3 regions of the Micromonospora sp. NPDC005163 genome follow, and region 1 is predicted to be linked to each of the others. Evidence: riboswitches for the same ligand, from Rfam matches in the RefSeq annotation. Region 1 holds a riboswitch; each other region holds the start of a gene.
The links. Region 1 has a riboswitch for cyclic di-AMP ahead of ACWD6N_RS04255 (coiled-coil domain-containing protein). Riboswitches for the same ligand answer to the same signal wherever they lie in the genome.
Positions count from the first base shown of each region.

Region 1 (7,114 bases):
AGGTCGGCGACGATCGCCTGCGCGGCCCGCTCGGTCACGCCGACCTCGGCCGCCACGTCGCGCAGCCGGGCGGTGGGGTCGCGGCCGATGGCCAGCAGAACGTGCCCGTGGTTGGTGAGGAACGTCCAGTTCCGGCCGCCGGTGTCGCCAGCCGCCGTCGCCGAGCTCGCCATCGTGGGTCCGCCTCTCCGGTGCTTCGTACCCCCTGGAGCGTCGCCGGAGCGGCGCTCCGAGGGGCAACGTATGAAATCTATATCACGTATAACTTGACGCATCTTGTGGTGCGTGTGACCGTGGAACCCGGACCAGCGCCCGCCGCCGCCCCGCTGATGAGTCGGTTGAGCAGGTCAACGCGTGGAAAGAGGTGCGGGGATGAGCCGTCCCGGTACACCCGGCCAGCAGCCGGGTTCGCAGCGTACTGCCGACCCGACGCCGGCACTCACCGAGCCGGCCCAGGCGTACGCCGAGCTGATCGCCGGGAACCGGCGCTTCGTCCGCGGCGCACCCCGCCACCCCAACCAGGATGCCGGACACCGGGCCGCGGTGGCCGACGGGCAGCACCCCTTCGCGGTGATCGTCGGCTGCTCCGACTCACGGTTGGCCGCCGAGATCATCTTCGATCGTGGGCTGGGCGACCTGTTCGTGGTCCGTACCGCCGGGCACACCACCGGCCCGGAGGTGCTGGGCAGCGTGGAGTACGCGGTGACCGTGCTCGGCACCCCGCTGGTGGTGGTGCTCGGCCACGACTCGTGCGGTGCGGTGCAGGCCGCCCGTGAGTCGGCAGCCACCGGCAACCCGCCCCAGGGGCACCTGGGCGCGGTGGTCGACGCCGTGCTGCCCAGCCTGCGTCGGGCCGAGGCGGAGGGGGTGGACGACATCGGCCGCATCGTCGACATCCACATCGCACAGACCGTCGAGGCGCTGCTCGGGCAGTCGCCCGTGCTGGCCACCGAGGTGGAGCGGGGGCGGTGCGCGGTGGTAGGGGTGTCGTACCGGCTGGCCGCCGGAGTGGTGCGTCCGGTGGCCGCCGTGCCGGCCACGACGCTCGACGGACCGATCGACGCCAGCACGCCGGTCGGTCCGGCCGCGCCCGCCGCCTGAACGCGTCGAGGGCCGCTCCGCGTCACGCGGAACGGCCCTCGACGGAGAGCGTGGGTCAGAGCAGCGACATGTGTACGTGGTCGGTGTGGTTCGACGGCCCGCTGTACGACTTCCAGCCGGTCGCCGGGAACCAGATCTGCCGGTTCCAGATCACGTAGTAGATGCCGAGCCGGTCGGCGTTGCGGATGAGGAACGCGGCGACGTTGTTGCCGTACGTCCGGGTGTCCTCGTTGTGCCACGGGCTGAAGCCGCTCTTCTGCAGAGACCAGTCGCAGGCGCGGCCCTTCGGGTGCTCCCACGGCCCCCCGGATCGGTAGCAGCCGACGAACCGGTTGAATCCGGCCCGCTTGACCTCCTTGTACGCGTGCAGCGTGCGCGGGGTGACGCAGCCGGACGTGGTCGGGTCGTTCTGGCTGCACGACTCGGACTTCCAGTCGCCGTCGGCGGTCCGGCCCGGGCCGAGCCGGGCGACCGGTGAGGTGGCCGACACCAGCCCGCCGGTGAAGCCCTTCCCACCGACCAGGGCGAGGGCCTTGTCCGCTTCGCGCTTCTCCTTGGCCATCAGGGCGGTCTGCTTCTGCTGCTCGCGGACCTCCGCGTCGAGGGCCAGCTTGGCCTGCTCAGCGCGGGTCTTCACCGCGTTGACCTCGGCGAGCTTCTTCTCGTTGACCATGTTCATCTCATCGAGCGCGGCGGCACGTTGGACGAACGAGTCCGGGGCTTCGCTCTCCAGCAGCATCGCCAGCGGGCCGATCCGGCCGGTGCGGTACGACTGGGCGGCGATCTGCCCGACCTGCGGCGCCAGTGCGTTCAGGTCGGCCTTGGCCCGGTCGACCTCCAGCGCCAGCTGCAGCTGCTTCTTCTTCGACGTGTTCAGTTTGGACTTGGCCGCGGAGAATTTGCGGTTGGTCTGCTCGATCACGTCGTTGAGCAACTGGGGCTCGCCGTCCTCCTCGTGCCCGGACGGTGTGGGGGTCGTCGGGGCGGCCTGCGCCGGGAGGGGCCCGGCGAGCACGGTCAGTGCGGCGATCACGGCCACCACGGGTGTCAACCAGCGGCGTAGGGGTGCCGTCACAATGTTCCCTTCCGTCGACCGCCGACCGGGTTAGCTGACGGGTTCGGGGCGGAAGTGGCCCCTACCGCTGTCGCGGATTCACCCCACGTACCTGGGTTCCCGGCTCGCCGGTTGGCGATTGGGCGGTGGCACCGCAGGCGCCGCTTCGCGCCTTCATCGGTAACCGGCAGTGAGGTTACCCGAGAGCCCACCGGCTGAGCTACGCCCTGATACCGACTAAAAGCGTCATTTCGCCATGGCGCTGAGTGACCAGTGATGCGGTTCTCAGGGCGGACGCCCGACGTGGTCACGTTGAGGAGTGTCACCATGCCGTATCCGTGCTCCTGTTCGGCTCTGGCCACCGGTCGGTGGCGGTGGATGAGGGTGTGGTCCGCGTCGGGTCGGGCGACGTGAGGTCGGGCCGATCCGTGCGCGGGGAGCTCAGCGCCGCCAGTGCCTCGGCGCGGTCGGGCTGGGGTCGCGGGGCGGGCGCTTCGGCGGCGGGCGCGGTGGTCTGCCGGCCGGCTGCGGTCACCATCGCGGCCAGCCCGGTGGTCAGCGGTACGGCGGCGATCAGCCCGAGCGTGGCGACCCCGCTGCGGACGATCTCCTGCGCGAGGAACTCGCTGGTCAGGATCTGCCCGATCGGTCGCGAGTCAGCGGTGAGCAGGAGCAGCAGCGGCAACGAGGCGCCCGCGTACGCCAGCACGATGGTGTTGACGGTGGAGGCGATGTGCGCCCGGCCGACCCGGGTCGCCGCCCGGTAGAGCTGCAACCGGGTCAGCCCGGGGTTGGCGTTGGCCAGCTCGGTCACGGTGGCCGCCTGGGTGACGGTCACGTCGTCGAGCACCCCGAGCGAGCCGATGATGATCCCGGCGAGCAGCAGGCCGTGCAGGTCCACGTCGGCCTGGAACATCGACAGGGTGGTGGCGTCCTCGCTGCCGAAGCCGGTGAGGTGCGTGGCGCCGCTGACGATGGTGGCCAGTACGCCGGTGAGGACCAGGCTGCCCAGGGTGCCGAGCACCGCGACCGAGGTCTGCGCGCTGACCCCGTGCGTCAGGTAGAGCACCACGAACATGATCAGCGCGGCACCGACCACCGCTACCAGCAGCGGCGACCGGCCGGCGCCGATTCCGGGCAGCACGAAGGTGAGCAGGATGGCGAAGCTGGCGGCCAACCCGGCCAGAGCGGCCAGGCCCCGCCACCGGCCGAACGCGACGATCGCGGCGGCGAAGATCACCGCCAGCCACAGCAGCGGCGCGCCGCGCTGGTGTTCGGCGATGTTCCAACTGCTGGCGGTCGGATCGGTCGGGTCGGTCAGCTCCACCAGGATGACCTCGTCGTCGACCTCGACCCGGGGCGCGCCGGGTCCGGCGGGCACGGGTGTCTGGATCCGCTGGCCGGAGGCCGGCCCGTCGTTCACCCGGACGTCCACCGTGCCGCACGGCCCGTCCCCGACGCTCGGTGTGCCCTCGGGGTTCGGCGCCGCCGCTGGGCACGGCTCGGTCACCACCCGGGTCACCGTGCCGTGGTAGCGCGGCACGTTCGCACCGCCGTCGGTCCGCGGTGACCCGTCGCGAGGCCAGAGCACGACCGCGGCGAGCACGGTCGCGACGAAGAGGGGCACCACCGTCGCGACGAGGATCCGTCGCACCCGGGGTGGGGCGGACGGAGCGGAGCGGGTGTGGTCGGAACCCAATGCGAGACTCCCAACGATCCGGTGCGGGGTACGTGCCGACGGGCCGGTCGGTTCACCGCCGCCGCGGGAAAGCGGCGACGAGCGCGCCGGATCGCTGGACGGCGACCTCGTGACCACGCAGGGTGAAAGCTCGGCCCGGTCGGCGGGAGGTGACGCCACAACGTGGCGGCACCTCTGCCCAACTGCGTAGCGGGATCCGGAGGGCCATCGTCGGAATGCTAACCAGCCCGACCCGGGGACGCAGGTCGTGCCGGAGTGTCGGGTGGTCGAACCGCTCGCGTGGCGGGTTCCGGACCGGCATGTTGGAGTCATGCCCGCTCCGTCGCCGCCCGACCCCGATCGTCCCGCCGCCGACGAGCGCCACGCCGGGCCCGGTGGCCACCAGCGACACGCCGACGGCGGGCCACATCAGCACGACAAGCACGCCGGGCACGATCCGGCGATGTTCCGCCGCCGGTTCTGGGTCTGCCTCGTGCTCACCGTGCCGGTGGTGTTGACCAGCCACCTGGTGCTGGACCGGCTCGGCCTCGGGCTGGACGTCCCGGGCCGGTCCTGGGTCGGGCCCGTGCTCGGCTCGGTGGTGTTCTGGTGGGGCGGCTGGCCGTTCCTGGTCGGCGCGGTCCGCGAGGTCCGCGATCGGGCGCCGGGCATGATGCTGCTGGTCGCGATGGCCATCACCGTCGCCTACACCGCGTCACTGGCCACCAGCGTGGGCGCCTTCGACCTGGATTTCTGGTGGGAGCTTGCCGCGCTGGTCACCATCATGCTGCTCGGGCACTGGCAGGAGATGAAGGCCATCGGTCAGGCCAGGGGCGCGCTCGCGGCACTGGCCGCGCTGCTGCCCGACGATGCCGAGCGGGTGGCGGCGGACGGGCGGGTCGAGCCGGTGCCGGTGACCGAGCTGCGGGTCGGCGAGGTGGTGCTGGTCCGGCCGGGTGGGCGGGTTCCGGCGGACGGGCGGATCGTCGACGGCGGCGCCGAGCTGGACGAGTCGATGATCACCGGAGAGTCGCGTCCGGTCGCCCGGTCGGCAGGGGACCGGGTGGTGGCCGGCACCGTCGCCACCGACTCGGCGATCCGGGTCCGCGTCGAGGCGCTGGGTGAGCAGACCGCGCTCGCCGGCATCCAGCGGATGGTCGCGCAGGCGCAGCGCTCCGGCGGGCGGGCCCAGCTGCTGGCGGACCGGTTCGCGGCCGCGTTGTTCTACCTGGCCACCGGCACCGCCGTGCTGACCGTGCTGGTCTGGACCGCGCTGGGCCGGCCCGACGAGGCGGTGGTCCGCGCGGTCACCGTCCTCGTGATCGCCTGCCCGCACGCGCTCGGGCTGGCCATTCCGTTGGTCGTCGCGCTCTCCACCGCACTGGCCGCGCGGTCCGGGATCCTGGTCAAGGACCGGTTGGCGCTGGAGCGGATGCGGACCGTCGACGCGGTGCTGTTCGACAAGACCGGCACCCTGACCCGGGGCGAGCACGTGGTCACCGACCTGGCGACGGCACCCGGCGTCGCGCGGGACGAGGTGCTGCGGATCGCGGCCGGCGTGGAGTCCGACAGCGAGCATCCGCTGGCTCGGGCGATCGTGGCGGCGGCCGGGAGCGTCGGACCGGCCCCGGCCGTCGGGTTCCGGTCGCTGCCGGGGCGCGGGGTGCAGGCCACCGTCGACGGTACGCAGTACGCGGTGGGCGGTCCGGCGCTGCTGCGGCAGCTGGGCCTGTCGCTCCCGGCCGAGCTGGAGGCGGCGATCGGCCACTGGTCGGCGCGGGGCGCCGCGGTGCTGTACCTGGTACGGCCGCCGGACGCCGTGCTCGGCGCGTTCGCGCTGACCGACGAGGTACGTCCGGAGGCCCGGGAGGCCATCGTCGAGCTGCGCGCCGCGGGCGTCCGCGCCATCGCCATGATCACCGGTGACGCCCGTCCGGTGGCCGAGGCGGTCGCCGCCGACCTGGGTTTCCGGCGGGGTGTCGACGAGGTCTTCGCCGAGGTGCTGCCGGCGGAGAAGGACGGCCGGGTGGCCGAGCTTCAGCGGCGGGGGTTGACCGTGGCGATGGTCGGCGACGGGGTGAACGACGCGCCGGCGCTGGCGCGGGCGGACGTCGGCATCGCGATCGGCGCGGGCACCGATGTGGCGATCGAGTCCGCCGGGGTGGTGCTGGCCTCGTCGGACCCGCGCGGGGTCGGTGCCGTGGTCCGGCTCTCGCGGGCGTCGTACCGGAAGATGCGGCAGAACCTGGCCTGGGCGGCGGGCTACAACGTGGTGGCGCTGCCGCTGGCGGCCGGGGTGCTGGCGTGGGCCGGGGTGGCGTTGAGCCCGGCGCTGGCCGCGGTGCTGATGTCCGCGTCCACCATCGTGGTGGCGCTCAACGCCCAGTTGCTGCGTGGGGTACGCCTCGACCCGGAGACCGAGTGACGGCCCGGTCCGGTCGGACCGGGCGAGCGTCACCCGGTCTCAGCCGCGCTTCATCAGCCGGCCGACCGCCGCCATCATCTCGGTGGCCATCTCGTCGGCCCGGCCCTCGGCGGCGCCCTCGTGCATGCAGTGCCGCGCGTGCCCGTCGAGCAGCCCCAGCGCCACCTTGTCCAGCGCGGCCTGGATCGCGGAGATTTGGGTGAGCACGTCGATGCAGTAGCGGTCGTCGTCGACCATCTTCTCGATGCCCCGGACCTGCCCCTCGACACGGCGGAGCCGCGCGAGCAGTTGATCCTTGCTGGCGGTGTATCCGCGGATCGGAGTGGGTGCGGTCATGGCGACCAGGGTAGCCTACCCCTGGGGGGTATGGTACTGTCCCTTTCTGTCGGGGATACCCCCACCGGGTACCGGTACAACACAAGGACAGACGTCCGCCTTCGATTTACCCCTGGGGGGTATAGGCTCGGAGGTGGCGGAGGGAGACGGTTCGATGGTCAACACGACGTACCAGGTGCAGGGCATGACCTGTGGGCACTGCGTCAGCTCGGTCAGCGCCGAGGTCGGCGCCATCGCGGGTGTGCGCGAGGTTCAGGTCGACCTGGCCACCGGCCGGGTCACCGTCAGCAGTGACCAGCCGCTGGACGTGGAAGTCGTCCGGACCGCCGTCGACGAGGCCGGCTACGACCTCGTCGACGCCTGATCGAGAGGCCCGGCATGAATACGGTGACCAGACTGGGCGGATTCGCCCTCGGCCTCGCGGCGGTCTTCGGCGCGGCGTACGGGATCGGTCAGGTGGCCGGTCCCGCCGCCCCGGTCGCCGAGAACCGGCACGACGACGGGGCCGCCCACGAGCCGG
Region 1 covers NZ_JBSFYP010000003.1:178,410-185,523, forward strand. Annotated here, with positions in the region: gene ACWD6N_RS04245 (helix-turn-helix transcriptional regulator) at 1-173, opposite strand, end outside; gene ACWD6N_RS04250 (carbonic anhydrase) at 373-1,101, shown strand; gene ACWD6N_RS04255 (coiled-coil domain-containing protein) at 1,157-2,176, opposite strand; cyclic di-AMP (ydaO/yuaA leader) riboswitch at 2,181-2,311, opposite strand; gene ACWD6N_RS04260 (YibE/F family protein) at 2,478-3,854, opposite strand; gene ACWD6N_RS04265 (heavy metal translocating P-type ATPase) at 4,165-6,258, shown strand; gene ACWD6N_RS04270 (metal-sensitive transcriptional regulator) at 6,298-6,594, opposite strand; gene ACWD6N_RS04275 (heavy-metal-associated domain-containing protein) at 6,749-6,958, shown strand; gene ACWD6N_RS04280 (hypothetical protein) at 6,973-7,114, shown strand, end outside.

Region 2 (7,114 bases), on a different contig from region 1:
GCCGCGGGCTACGTCCAGCGCACCTTCAACGTCGCCGCGTACGCCGGGCAGACGGTGACGCTGAGGTTCACCGGCACCGAGGACTCTTCGTTGCAGACCAGCTTCGTGATCGACGACGTGACGCTGCAGGCGAGCTGACGTGGGTCGCCGGGTGGAGGCGGGCGACCGCCTCCACCCGGCATCTAGTCATGCTCGTCTATCTCTGGTAGAAATCCTTCAAGGCCGGCCCCTGGTTCGCAAAAATTCCACCCCTCACGCGAACGGGAGTGCCATGTCCACCACCCGATCCACCCTGCGCCGCCGCGTGCTCACACTGCTGGTGGCCACCCTCGCCGCGGTCGGCGCCGCGCTCGGTCTCGCCGCCCCGGCCTTCGCCATCAGCCACTCCAGTGCCACCTCGCAGCTGAGCGCCGCCAACATCTCCTGGACCTCCAGTGGCAACTGCAGCAACCGCAACATCGCCACCTGCACCTCGTTCGACGGGGTCCGGCAGGCGACGATCAGCGGCATCATCACCTTCAAGCGGGCCAGCGGCTGCGCGGTCACCATCACCGCCGGCACCGAGGTCGGGCATGCCGGCGGGACGTACAGCCACTGGAACGGCTACAAGCTGGACATCGCGCTGAGCACCTGCATCCAGAACTACATCTCCGCGAACTACACGTACGTCGGCTACATCGCCGGCTTCGGCTACCAGTACCGGGCCCCCTCCGGCAACCTCTACACCAAGGAGGGCAGTCACTGGGACATCCTCTTCTTCAGCTGTGGCGGTTGCTGACCGGCAGCTGAGGCGGGTGCGCGGACGGAGCTGACCGCGTACCCGAGGACGGGCCGCCGCCGGGAAGCCGGCGGCGGCCCGATCACGGCCGTGGTGCGGCAGCTCAGGGCAGCTGCGGGTAGAGCGCGGCGACGCCGCCGGCGAGCCCGGCCTGGACCTGCCGGCTGATGTCGTCGGCCACGATCTCGTAGGCGTCGGCCTCGATGCCGTCCACGCCGAGCCGCGCGATGACCGCCGGGTCGGACTTCGGGGCGGTGACCGCGGCGGTCATGTCGGTGTCCATGTAGCCGACGTGCAGGCCGGCGACCCGGACCCCCCGGTCGGCGAGCTGGGCGCGCAACGCGTTGGTCATCGACCACTCGGCCGACTTCGCGGCGCTGTACGCCCCGACGCTCGGGAAGGTCACCCAGGACAGCACGGAGAGCACGTTGAGGACAGTCCCGCCTCCGTTGCCCGCGATGATCGGAGCGAACGCCCGGACCATCGACAGGGTGCCGAGGTAGTGGGTCTCCAGCTCGAGCCGGACGAGGTCCAGGTCGCCTTCGAGCAGGTCCGATCCGGTGTCGATGCCGGCGTTGTTGATCAGCAGGTTCACGTCTCCGGTCAGCGCGGCGGCGGCGGCCACCGAGGCGGGGTCGGTGATGTCCAGCCGGACCGGCGTCACGCCGGGCAGGTCGACGCTGTCCGGGTTGCGGGCGCCGGCGTAGACGGTCGCGCCGCGGGAGAGGAGTTCGGCGGCCAGGTGCCGGCCGAAGCCGCGGTTGGCGCCGGTGACGAGGGCGGTGCTTCCAGCGATCTTCATGGTCTGCTCCAGGGGTCGCGCGCCGCTGCTCGGGCGGAACGGTGGGTCGTCAGGCTCGTGCGGCCTCTTGCTCACCGAGACGCTATCGGGCTGACTTACGTTAGGCAAAGTCAGCTATCTCACGAAGCGGCATCGCCGGATCGGGAATACGACCCGGACGCGGGCACGACCCAGCCGGTGAAGGCTCGTATCCTGTCCGCGAACCTCCGCACGAGCCGACATGGGAGACGGTGTGAGCAACCAGGCCGAGACGTTGGAGTTCCAGGCCGAGGCGCGTCAGCTCCTCCAGTTGGTCGTCCACTCGATCTATTCGAACAAGGACGTCTTCCTGCGGGAACTCATCTCGAACGCGTCCGACGCGCTGGACAAGCTGCGGCTGGCGACTCTGGTCGACAAGGACCTCGTCGCCGACACCGACGACCTGCACGTCGCCATCGAGGTCGACCGGGACGCCCGCACCCTGACCGTGCGGGACAACGGCATCGGAATGACCCGCGACGAGGTCGTCGGGCTGATCGGCACGATCGCCAAGTCGGGCACCGCCGAGCTGCTGCGCCAGCTGCGCGAATCCGCCGACGCCCGCGCCTCGCAGGACCTGATCGGCCAGTTCGGCGTCGGCTTCTACGCCGCGTTCATGGTCGCCGACCGGGTCACCCTGCTGACCCGAAAGGCCGGCGAGACCGGCGGCACCCGCTGGGAGTCCGCCGGCGAGGGCACGTACTCGATCGAGACCGTCGACGAGGCGCCACAGGGCACCACGGTGACCCTGCACCTCAAGCCGGCCGACACCGAGGACAACCTGCACGACTACACCGCCCAGTGGACCATCCGGGAGATCGTCAAGCGATACTCCGACTTCATCGCCTGGCCGATCCGGATGCGCGTCGAGCGCTCGGGCGCCGACGGCGAGGCGCCCACCAGCGAGGTGCAGACGCTCAACTCGATGAAGGCGCTCTGGGCGCGGCCCCGCGACGAGGTCGACGCCACCGAGTACCACGAGTTCTACAAGCACGTCAGCCACGACTGGGCCGACCCGCTCGAGGTCGTGCACATGAAGGGCGAGGGCACCTTCGAGTACGAGGCGCTGCTGTTCCTGCCCAGCCACGCCCCGCTGGACATGTTCGCCCCACAGGGCCGCCGTGGCGTCCAGCTCTACGTCAAGCGCGTGTTCATCATGGACGACTGCGAGGCGCTGGTCCCCACCTACCTGCGCTTCGTCAAGGGCGTGGTCGACGCGCACGACCTGTCGCTGAACATCTCCCGGGAGATCCTCCAGCAGGACCGGCAGATCCAGATCGTTCGCCGTCGGCTGGTCCGTAAGGTCCTCGCCACGGTCCGGGACCTCAAGGCCAACCACCCCGAGCGCTACCGCACGTTCTGGACCGAGTTCGGCGCGGTGGTCAAGGAAGGGTTGATCGACGACACCGACAACCGCGACACCCTGCTGGAGATCCTGTCGGTGGCCTCCACCCACGACCCGGCCGAGCCCACCGACCTGGCCGGCTACGTGGCACGGATGAAGGACGGCCAGAGCGACATCTGGTACGCCACCGGCGACTCCCGGGCCGCCATCGAGAACTCCCCGCACCTGGAGGCGTTCCAGGCCAAGGGCCACGAGGTGCTGCTGCTCACCGACCCGGTCGACGAGGTGTGGGTCGAGCGGGTCGGCGAGTACGACGGCCGTCCGCTGCGGTCGATCGCCAAGGGTGAGGTCGACCTGGACACCGACGAGGAGAAGCAGCAGGCCGAGGCCGAGCGTGAGCAGCAGCGACAGGAGTTCGCCGGGCTGCTCGACTGGCTCGGCACCACCCTTGCGAACAGCGTCCGGGAGGTCCGCCTGTCGTCGCGGCTGACCACTTCACCGGCCTGCGTCGTCGGCGACGCGCACGATCTCACCCCGACCCTGGAGAAGATGTACCGGGCGATGGGGCACGAGGTCCCGTCGACGAAGCGGATCCTGGAGATCAATCCCGGGCACCCGCTCGTTGCCGGGTTGCGCAAGGCCCACGAGCAGAGCGGGAGCTCCGAGGCCCTGACCGAGACGGCCGAGCTGCTGTACGGGCTGGCGGTGCTCGCCGAGGGTGGCGAGCTGGCCGACCCGGCCCGATTCACCCGGGCCCTCGCTGACCGGCTGGCCCGCACCCTGTAGCCGGAGGGGGACTGATCCTTTCGTCGGATGGGGCGGCGTCGCTTTCTGGATCATGCAGCGTCTGCAGGTAGCCACAAGCTTCACTACTCCGATGGCTGCGCCGAGCCCACCCGACGCCGCTGATCCAGATCACGGCGCTGTCCGAGGAGCAGACGGACAACGTCTACGACGCGTCGAGGTCGGCGGAGTACGCGCATCCGGCGGGCCGCCGCCCGGCTGCGGGTGACGTTACCGAGGCGGCCGGCACCCCGTACGGCGATTACGGGCCTCGGCCGTTACGGAAGGGTTGGGAAAAGTGCGGCGATAGTCGTTGGTGATTCGCAAATAGCGCTGACCTCTTCGATTGTGTTACATCGTGGAATCCGGGCAGCGCTATTTCATGCTGCGCGTATTCGCGCTAACGAGACAGATTGGCCAGTTTGGAGCGCTCCGCACCCGGCAGGGCTCCCGGAAAATTGCGACGGCAATATGCTCCCCGACAGGCCCCTTCCACTGTCAATAGACACAAGCAAATATCTCATTCTCCATTCCGATCGACGTGCGAAGCGGGGTTCAGGAATGGGCTGCCGCAGAGTGCGGATGCGCCACCATTGGGGGACACATGGCCGTCGTCGTAGTGCTAGATATCGATGAAACTCTGCGCGAGCAGCACAGCCTGACGATCGAAGTCCGCTCGGACGACGCCGGTGTGCCCGTCGCGGTGGCCGCGCTCCGGCAGGCTCTGCTCCGACTCGAAGCGACGGGAGCCGGCGGGGAGCGGGTGGGCCCGGCCGTCGTCTCGTCACCGATCGCCTTGCCCGGCGCGCAGCTCCTCGTGATCGACTTCGGCCCGATCCCCGCCGAGCATGTCCTCGCCATACCGGAGCTGCTGGCCCGGCAACTGCGCGATGCCGGTGTGCGCGACGCTCTGGTCTCGGTGGCCCGGCGCGGCCCGAGCCACGACATCGAGGAGTTCGGCGTGTCCGCCCGGGCTTACCTGCGCGGGCCACTCGGCGCGCCGTTCGGCGACGCCCCGTGCCAACTGCCCCCGCCCCTGCTGAACGTGGCGCTCGACTGGTTGCACGCCGAGCGCGGACCCGCGGACGAGCTGAGCGCTGTCGTGCTCGGCGTGCGGGTTCCGCTCACCGCCGAGGCGGCCGGCTCGGCCACCGCCACCGTACTGTCTACTCTGCCCACAGCCATCACGGTGACCCTGCTCGCCGGCGACCTCACCAACCGGCTGGTGGCCGCGACCGTCGGCGGCTACCACGACGTGCTACCGGCGGCGGCGCTCTCCGTCGCGCAGCCGCGCGCCGACCCCGCCGACGCTGGCGACCTGGCCGGGCCGATGCACCGGTTGCGCGACAAGCTGCACGCGCACAGCGGATTGCTGGTCTGGGCCGGAGTGGACGCCGAGCCGGACAGCCGTCGGGTGAGCACGCCACAGTGGTCGCAGCGGCTCCCGAGCGACGGAAAGCCGGTGACCCGGCGGCCCGGGGTGGAGATGCTCGCCGACGCGCTCATCCCCGACGCCATGTGGTACCAGATCCTCTCCGCCGGGCACCTCGACCGGCTCGGTGGCCTGCCACCCGGGGCGACGCCGCTGCCCGGCCGGCGGGCCGAGTTGACTGTCGGGGACGCCGAACAGTGGCTGCCGGGCCACCCCGACGCCCTCGCGGTTCTCGCCCGGGGCCGCGAGCTGCTCGCCGGCTGCCTGGTCGACGAGGCGCAGGCGTGGCAGATGACGGCCGCCCGGATTCGCCGTGCCACGCCGCCCGGCGGCCGTTGACCGCACCGGGCGGGACGGTCGGCGTACCAGGGGATGCGGCAAGCGGTGCGAAGTCGCCTGGTCGCCGCGACCAGCCACCGCTCGTCTGGGCACGAACCGTCGGGACCAGCCAGATCGTCTACAGCGCCCTCGGTCACGACGTCCGGTCGTACGAGTCGCCGGGACACGTCGAACTGCTCGCCGGATCGTGGCCTGGCTCCGGCACGAGACCTGAAACGCCGGCCTGATCGGAAACGGTCCATGGTGGTCACTGCACACACTTCGATTGCCCGCAACCGCTACGCGGCTCGCCCCGCGCGGCCCGGTGAAGAAGTTCACAGGGGGTGGGCGACCGTCACCGACCGTGCCTAACGTCGGTCGGGTTCGCCAATGCGGACACCGCGACCGGCAACGCCAAATCCTGCCCCCGGTCGTCGGAACCCAGTCACCCGGGCAGGAGCGGGGGACCCAACGTTCCTCGGTGCACGTCACCTCGGGGTGAAGCCGCCACCGCGCGGCCGGGCTCCTCGGCCCGAACCCGACAGCTCACCTCGCCGGCGTGGAGGAAGCCTCACATGTCATCTGCACACACGCCCCGTCATCGGCGGGTCACCACCCGCCGCGTCGCCGTCGGCACCCTGGCCGTCGGCGCTGTCACCGGCGCCGTCGCCCTCTTCGGCCCGGCCGCCCCGGCGCAGGCCGGGGTCAACTGGGACGCGATCGCCCAGTGCGAGTCCAGCGGCAACTGGCACATCAACACCGGCAACGGCTACTACGGCGGGTTGCAGTTCTCGCAGAGCACCTGGGCCGGCTACGGCGGCAAGAAGTACGCCGCCCGCGCCGACCTGGCCAGCCGCGGCGAGCAGATCGCGATCGCCGAGAAGGTGCTCGACGGGCAGGGCATCGGCGCCTGGCCGACCTGCGGCAAGAAGGGCGGCTCGTCGGGCGGCTCCGCCGCGAAGTCCGCGACGAAGAAGTCCGAGTCGACGTCCAAGCCCCGGGAGCGGTCGTCGCGCGGCGAGCAGCCGGCGACCCGCAACCACAAGCGCACCGCGCCTTCCACGGACGGCAGGACGTACCTGGTCAAGCCGGGCGACACCCTGTCCGAGATCGCCCAGGCCCATCAGGTGGCCGGCGGCTGGCAGGCCCTGTACGAGCGCAACCGTCAGGTGGTCGGCGGCGACCCCGGTCTGATCTTCCCGGGTCAGCGGCTCGCCCTCTGACACACGACGCGCGGGCGCTCGACCGGACTCCGGCCGGGCGCCCGCGGGCGTGTCGAGAAGGGGTGGGCGTCAGGCGGCCGACACGGCGGCTTCGGGACGCGCCGACCAGGCCCGGCGCGCGGTCGGAACGCCCTCAGCGGGCCGGTCAGCGGATGCGGTTGTTTCCTCGCCCCGCGTCGGAGCGACTGTGGACGGTGTGCCGGCCGCACCACGGGCCAGCCGGAGCGCCTGTTCAGCGGAGCTGCGGGCCGCGCACGGCCACGGCTGGCCGGCGCAGAGCAGGTTGCGGCAGGCGCCGTCCTCGTCCGGCTCATGTGCACTGAGCACGTCGATCGCGAGCTGCCAGAGCAGCGGGTCGGTCACGTCGCCGGGACGCTGCTCGCGCCGGCTCGGACGGTTGCTGGTGTCGTCGGAC
Region 2 covers NZ_JBSFYP010000074.1:12,092-19,205, reverse strand. Annotated here, with positions in the region: gene ACWD6N_RS32080 (M28 family peptidase) at 1-138, shown strand, start outside; gene ACWD6N_RS32075 (hypothetical protein) at 272-778, shown strand; gene ACWD6N_RS32070 (SDR family oxidoreductase) at 882-1,580, opposite strand; gene htpG (molecular chaperone HtpG) at 1,801-3,729, shown strand; gene ACWD6N_RS32060 (hypothetical protein) at 4,331-5,497, shown strand; cyclic di-AMP (ydaO/yuaA leader) riboswitch at 5,879-6,050, shown strand; gene ACWD6N_RS32055 (LysM peptidoglycan-binding domain-containing protein) at 6,052-6,699, shown strand; gene ACWD6N_RS32050 (hypothetical protein) at 6,769-7,114, opposite strand, start outside.
Region 2: it holds a riboswitch for cyclic di-AMP, as region 1 does, so the genes downstream of both, ACWD6N_RS32055 (LysM peptidoglycan-binding domain-containing protein) here and ACWD6N_RS04255 (coiled-coil domain-containing protein) in region 1, are expected to answer to the same signal.

Region 3 (7,114 bases), on a different contig from region 1:
GCCTGGCAAAAAGGGCGGAACGCGCCCGCCCCCCGGGGGGGGGCCCCCCCCCGGGGGGGGGGCCCCCCGGCCGGCGGGTCAGTACACCGACAGGTGCACGTGGTTGGTGTGGTCGCTGGACGGGTCGCCGCCCGCCCCGCTGTACGACTTCCACCCGCTGCTGGGCAGCCAGATCTGCCTGTACCAGATCACGTACAGCACGGCGAGCCGGTCGGCGTTGCGGATGAAGTACGCGGCCAGGTTGTTGCCGTACGTCTTGTCACCGCCGGTGGCGTCGCCGCCGAAGCCGCCCTTCTGCGCGGCGAAGTCGCACGCCCGGCCCTTCGGGTGCTCGCCGGAGCCGCCGTTGCGGTGGCAGGAGACGTACCGGGTGAAGCCGGCCGCCTTGGCCTGGTTGAGCGCGTGCAGGGTGCGCGGGGTGATGCAGCCGGAGGCCGGGGTGGGGTCGTTGACGCTGCACGACTCCGACGGCCAGGAGCCGTCGGAGTTGCGCGGCGCGGCCGTGGCGTTGGCGGTGGAGGTGCCCCGGTTCGAGCCGCCGTCGGCGGTCGTACGGGCCTTCGTGGTGGCCACGGTCAGCGCCCGTTCGGCCTGCTCCTTGCGCTTGGCCATGACCGTGACCTGCTTGCGCTGCTCACGGATCTCGCCGTCCAGGGCGATGCGGGTGCGATTGACCTCGTCCCTGGTGGCGGTGAGGTCGCGCAGCGCCCGGTCCTCGTTGGCGGCGACCGCGTCCAGCGTGACGGCCCGGTCCATGAAGCCCTCGGGGGTGCTGCTGCTGAGCAGCGCCGACACCGTGCCGAGCCGGCCGGTGCGGTAGGCCAGTCCGGCGATCTCGTCGACCTTGCCGCTGCGCGCCGTGAGTTCGATCTCGGTGGTCTTCAGCTGGGTGGCGAGCTGCTGCTGCCGCCGCACGGAGGTGTCCAGGGCGCGTTTCGCGTCCAGGTATCCCTTGCTGGCCGCCTCCAGTTGGGCCCGCAGCGCCGGGGTGCCGCCCTCTTCGTCTCCGTCGGGTGCCGCGGCGGCCCGCTGGCCGGTCGGGGGAGCGGCCGAGGCGGCGCCGGCCGGGATCGCGACGCTGAGGGCGAACATCGCGACGATCAGGGCCGCCAGTCGGGCGGCGGGTGGTCGTGCTGGTACCACTACGCATGTCCTTCCGTCAGCCGCCGACCGGGTTAGCTGACGGGTTCGGGACGGAAGATCCCTACCGCGGACGCGGATGCACCCCAGGAACATGGTTCCCCGGTTCGCCCCGTTCGGGCGATTAGGCGGCGACCGCCACCGGCGCCGGGAGGGCGCCGCCGGGTGGAGGCCGGGACCGAGCCTACCGGTGCCGATGGGACCAGTGCAGCCGATGTGACGGACGGTGCGTGCGTCGTCACGGAAAATTCCGGCCAAGCCGAGTAAAACTCCTGAAACGCACTACCATTCGACCGAACCGCACGCCCCGGGGGCCGCGCCGGGTTCGATCTGCAACGTCGCGTGCTCGATCCGGAAGTCCTCGTGCAGGGCGGTGCGTGCCGCGGTGAGCACCACTCCGACATCCGCGCCGGGCGCCATGGTCAGGTGCGCGGAGGCCACCTCCATGCCCGAGGTGAGCGTCCAGACGTGCAGGTCGTGCACCTCGACCACGCCGGGCACCGCGGCCAGCCGGTCGTGCACGGCCGTGACCTGGAGGTGCTCCGGGGCGGCCTGCACCAGGATGCGGACCGCGGCCCGTCCCAGCCGCCAGGTGCGCGGCAGGATGAACACGCCGATGGCGACCGCGACCAATGGGTCGGCCCACCACCAGTCGGTGACCTGGATGAGCAGCGCCGCGCCGATCACGCCGAGCGAGCCGAGCAGGTCGCCGAGCACCTCCAGGTAGGCGCCCTGAAGGTTGATGCTCTCCCGGGCGCCCGCGCGGAGCAGGCCGAAGGCGGCCACGTTGGCGAGCAGGCCGAGCACGGCCACCGCGAGCATCGGACCGGCCAGCACCTCGTGCGGGTCGCCGAACCGGCGGATCGCCTCGATCACCACGTAGACCGCGACACCGGAGAGCAGGACCGCGTTGGCCAGCGCGGCGAGCACCTCGAGTCGGTAGAGCCCGAAGGTGCGTTGCGGGTCGCCGGTGGCCCGCCGGGTGGCGGTGATCGCGGCGAGCGCCATCCCGATGCCGAGCACGTCGGTGAACATGTGGCCGGCGTCGGAGAGCAGGGCCAGGGAGCCGGTGTGGAACGCGGCCACCGCCTCGACCACCATCAGGGCGGCGAGCAGCCCGAACGCTGTCCAGAGCCGCCCCCGGTGCTGGTGCGCGGCGTTGGTGACCGACCCGTGGTGGTGGTCATGACCTGCGCCCACGAGACCACCCTCCGCCGTCGATCGGGACCGGGTCAAATGTATGCTCACATCGCTATGTATGCAAGTGTACGGCAGGTCGCCGACCCGCGAGGGGCGCCGCCGCAGGTCAGCCCGTCGGGTCGATGGTGGTGAGGCGCTGGGTAGCGCGGGAGAGCGCGACGTAGAGGGTGCGTACCCCGGCGCCCGGATCCGCCCGGATCTCGCTCGGGGCGATCAGCACCACCCCGTCGTACTCCATGCCCTTGGCCTCCAGGCTGGTCACCACCTGCAGCCGCGGCGCACCGAGCGCGCCGAGCCAACCGGCGACCTCGTCGCGGCGGGGGACCGGGGTGATCACCCCGACCGTGCCCTCCACCTCGGCCAGCAGGCCGGTGGCCGCCTCCACGGTCGCGGTCTCCAGCTCGGTGGCGGGCACCACCAGCTCGACCGGATCGACCCCGGTGGAGCGGACGGCGGTCGGCAGCGGCAGGTCGGGATAGATCCGGCGGATCTCCGCCGCCGCCACCGCGAAGATCTCCGCCGAGTTGCGGTAGTTGGTGGTCAGCGTGAAGTCGTGCCGCTTGCGTCGGCCCAGCGCCTGGTCCCGGGCCCGGTTCAGCTCCTCCGGGTCACCGGTCCACGCGGTCTGCGCCGGGTCACCCACCACCGTCCAGGAGGCCAGTCGGCCGCGCCGACCGACCATGCGCCACTGCATCGGCGAGACGTCCTGCGCCTCGTCCACCACCACGTGCGCGTACTCCCGGTAGTCCGCCGGCCGCTCCCGGGCCGCCGCCCGCGCGGCCCGCTGCCGGTCGCCGAAGCTGCTCAGCTCGCGGACCCCGCCCGCGAGCTGGAACGGGTCACGTCGGGCGCGGGCCGGCTGCGCCGGCTTGCCGAGCAGCGCGTCCAGCTCGTCCAGCAGCGCCACGTCGGCGATGGTCAACCCGGCGGCGTCCAGATTCTGGTACGCCGCGCTGAGCAGCCGGATCTCGGCGGTGGAGAGGATCCCACCCGCGTACCGGCGCAGGCGATCCGGTCGGGCCAGCCAGCCGAGCACGTGCCGGGGGTGCAGCCGTGGCCACCACGCCTTGAGAAACTCCCGGAACTCCGACCGCTCGGCGATCTCGTCCTCGAAGGCCCGCTGCTCCGGCAGCCGGCCGATGCCCAACCGGCGAGCCTGTGCCCACAGCGCGGCGAAGACACCGTCGAAGCCGGCCCGACGGACCTCGTTGCGCCGGGCACCCCGGTTCAGCACGCGGTCCCGGATCCCGTCCAGTTCGGCCCGGTCCAGCCGCAGCAGCGTGCCGCGGTAGAGCAGCCGCAGCTCGCCCGGGCCGCCCGGCACCGCGTCCCGCACCGCGCGTTCCAGCACCCGGCGCATCCGCAGCGAACCCTTCACCGCCGCCACCTCGGGTGAGTCGGTGCGGGTGGCGGTCATCCCCGGGAATAGGGTGCCCAGCGAGTGCAGGGTCGCGGTGTCCTCGCCGAGCGAGGGCAGCACCGAGGCGATGTACTCCACGAAGACCGAGGACGGGCCGACCACCAGGATGCCGCCGCCCGCGTACCGGCTGCGGTCGGAGTACAGCAGATAGGCGGCCCGGTGCAGGGCGACCGCGGTCTTGCCGGTGCCCGGGCCGCCGGCGACGATCGTCACCCCGGAGCCGGGCGAGCGGATCGCCTCGTCCTGCTCCCGCTGGATGGTCGCCACGATGTCGCGCATGCCCCGGCCGGTGGCCCGGGACAGGGTCGCCAGCAGCGCGCCGTCGCCGACCACCGTCATCCCCTCGGGAGCGGCGGTCGGGTCCAGTAGGTCGTCCTCGATCCGGGTGACCCGCTCGCTGCGGGACTGGATGGTGCGCCGGCGCACCACGCCCTGCGGCTGGGCCGGGGTGGCCTGGTAGAAGGCGGCGGCGGCCGGTGCCCGCCAGTCGACGACCAGCGTCGTCGCGTCCTCGTCGCGGATGCCGAGCCGACCGACGTGCAGCACCTGCCGGTCCCGCAGGTCCAGACGGCCGAAGACCAGCCCCTCGTGCTCGGCGTCGAGGGTGTGCCGCCGCTGCGCGGCGTGGAAGACCATCGCGTCGCGCTCGACGAGCGCGCCGAAGGTGCCCACCCGGGCCATCCGGTAGCCGTCCCGCTCGGCGCGGACCGCCGACCGCCGCAGTTCGGCGAGTCGGGCGTACACCCGGTCGAGGTGCCGTTGCTCGACGGCGATCTCCTGCTCCAGGGCGGTCTGGTCGGTCAACGCACGCTCCTTCGATGTCGCCGGCAAGCGGCGCGAACCGCGCGGGCCAACCGCAGAAGGGTACGGCCCTGGGCCCGGCCTCCCGCGCCCGAGGTGCGGGAACGTGGTCAGACACCCGTCCCGGCGGGGGTCGTGCCGCTCGCGCGGGGCGCCGGCTCGGCGAGCACCCGGCTCAGGACGCCCGTCAGCGCGGCGTTCACCTCGTGCGGGCGTTCCATCATCAGCATGTGCCCGGCCCCCGGGCAGACGGTCAGGTCGGTGGCCGGCAGTACCGCGGCGATCGACTCGGCGCACGGCGGCGGGGTCAGCCGGTCCCGGTCGCCGACCAGCGCGGCCGCCGGCAGGTGGGCCAGCGCGGCGAGGGTGTCCAGCCGGTGCTGGGCGCCGATCGAGGCGCGGAACCCGCCGATCGAGCGCAGCGAGGCGCGGGCCACCGCCGAGGTCACCAGCCGGATGTCGGCCGGATCGCAGCGGTCGCCGAAGAGCATCCAGCGGATGCTCGGTTGCAGCGCGCGCAGCAGCGCCCGGGGTGCGCGCCACGAACCGCACCGGGCCAGCACCCCGGCGCCGGTCGTCTCGGCCAGCCGGATCAGCCGGGCGATCCGGGGCGAGAGCCCGTAGACGGTGTGCGTGTGCCCCTCGGCGGTGGTCGAGACGAAGACCAGGCCGGCGGTCCGGGCGGCGAAGTGCGCCGGGTGGCGGTGCGCGTACTCCATGATCGTCATGCCGCCCATCGAGTGCCCGACCAGGACCACCCGCCCGGTCGGCGCGACCGCGTCGAGCACCGCGAGCAGGTCGTCGCCGAGCTGGGCCAGGGTGGCAGTGGGCAGCGGCATGCAACTGGACCGGCCATGCCCCCGCGCGTCGTAGGTGACCACCCGCACCGCGTCGCCGGACGACCCGGTGAGGGCGTCGACCTGCCGGTGCCAGCTGCGCCCGTCCAGCGTCCAGCCGTGCAGCAGAACGGCGGTGACCGGGGCGTCCGTCGGCCCCGTCGCCTCGACGTGCAGGCGTACCCCGTCGGGCAGACCGACCTCGAACCGCTCCGGCATCGCCACCTCCCAGGGCCGCCCGGCACGAACCGCACCGGCATACCCGGCGGTAACACCGGCTACCCGCCATGACACCACGCCAATCACGCGCAGAGAACATTCCCGACCCCGCCCGTGGCCACCCCACAGCGGGCCAAGCTGAACGGCATGGGGTCGTCGGGGGCAACGCCCGGACCGCCGGTGGGTGGACCGTCGGCACCGGGGCGGCAGGCCGGTGGTACGCCGCGCGCCGCGCTGGCCGAGCTGCTCGCCGGTAACCGGCGGTTCGTCAGCGGCCAGCCGGTGCACGGACACGACGTCACCGCCGCCGCGGCCGCCTCGGGCGACCAGCAGCCGTACGCGGTGGTGCTCGGCTGTATCGACTCGCGGGTGCCGCTGGAGGCGATCTTCGATCAGACCTTCGGCGCGATCTGCGTGATCCGCACCGGTGGGCACGTGCTGGACCGCGCGGTGTGCGGCTCGATCGAGTACGTGGTCGGCCAGCTCGGCGTACCGCTGGTGATGGTGCTCGGCCACGAGCGGTGCGGCGCGGTGGGAGCCGCGGTGGACGCGCTGCGCGCCGGGGTGCGTCCCGCCGGGTCGCTGGCCCACCTGGTGGACGAGATCGCTCCGGCGGTGACCGAGGCGGGGCTGGACGACCCCGCGGTGCATCCGCTGGCGATCCGCCGGCACGTCCGGCGCACGGTGCGGACCCTGCGCCACGACGACCTGCTGGCCGGGCCGGTCGCCGCGGGCGGGGTGGCCGTGGTCGGCGGTCTCTACGACCTGGCCACCGGGGAGGTCGCCCTGTTGGACCCGGCCTGAGCCCCCGGCGGCCCGGCGGCCAGGTGGCGAACGCGGAACCGCCCGCCGGGAGATCCCGGCGGGCGGTTCGAGGTGTAGCGGTGGGGGAGGGCTCAGCCCTCGAAGACGCCGGCCTCGACCAGGCGCTTCTCGGTGGCGTCCCAGCCGTCGCCCGGGTGGGTCGTGTTCAGGTTGTTGATCTCCGCCCGGATCTTGGCGGCGTGGCCGGCCGCGGCCAGCACCCGGATCTCCTCGACGAAGGCCTCGGAGTCGGTGCGCAGGTGCGCGGTCTTGCCGTTGGTCAGGTTGCGCACGTAGGCGTGCTTGCCGCCGTTGAGCGGGATGAGGTACTTGAACTCGCCCAGCACGCTGAGGGCGCCACCCTGGCCAGCCTGGCCGGCCCGGACGGACGCGCGCGCGGTCTTAGAGGTGTTGCTCGCCACGGAGGTACTCCTTGCAAGACGTACGGGAGGACTGGAACGTCCGGGGGCTGTGTGCGGGCCACCACCTGGGTCGACCCACGAAGTTGTGCGCGGCACAAGCCGCCGATGGAACTGTACAGGACCACGACATCAGGCTGGTCGTCGCGGTGTCCTGAGAGGCAACGGGGACCACCCGTCCGGCTATTCCGGCCGGCGTTTTTTCCGATTCTCTGGCGCACCATCCGTCACACGAGTAATCATGTGTAGCAGCAACAACTCCGGTGGACGAGGTC
Region 3 covers NZ_JBSFYP010000071.1:23-7,136, forward strand. Annotated here, with positions in the region: gene ACWD6N_RS31490 (coiled-coil domain-containing protein) at 79-1,143, opposite strand; cyclic di-AMP (ydaO/yuaA leader) riboswitch at 1,149-1,281, opposite strand; gene ACWD6N_RS31495 (cation diffusion facilitator family transporter) at 1,423-2,340, opposite strand; gene ACWD6N_RS31500 (HelD family protein) at 2,447-4,564, opposite strand; gene ACWD6N_RS31505 (alpha/beta fold hydrolase) at 4,672-5,616, opposite strand; gene ACWD6N_RS31510 (carbonic anhydrase) at 5,797-6,420, shown strand; gene ACWD6N_RS31515 (hypothetical protein) at 6,513-6,842, opposite strand.
Region 3: it holds a riboswitch for cyclic di-AMP, as region 1 does, so the genes downstream of both, ACWD6N_RS31490 (coiled-coil domain-containing protein) here and ACWD6N_RS04255 (coiled-coil domain-containing protein) in region 1, are expected to answer to the same signal.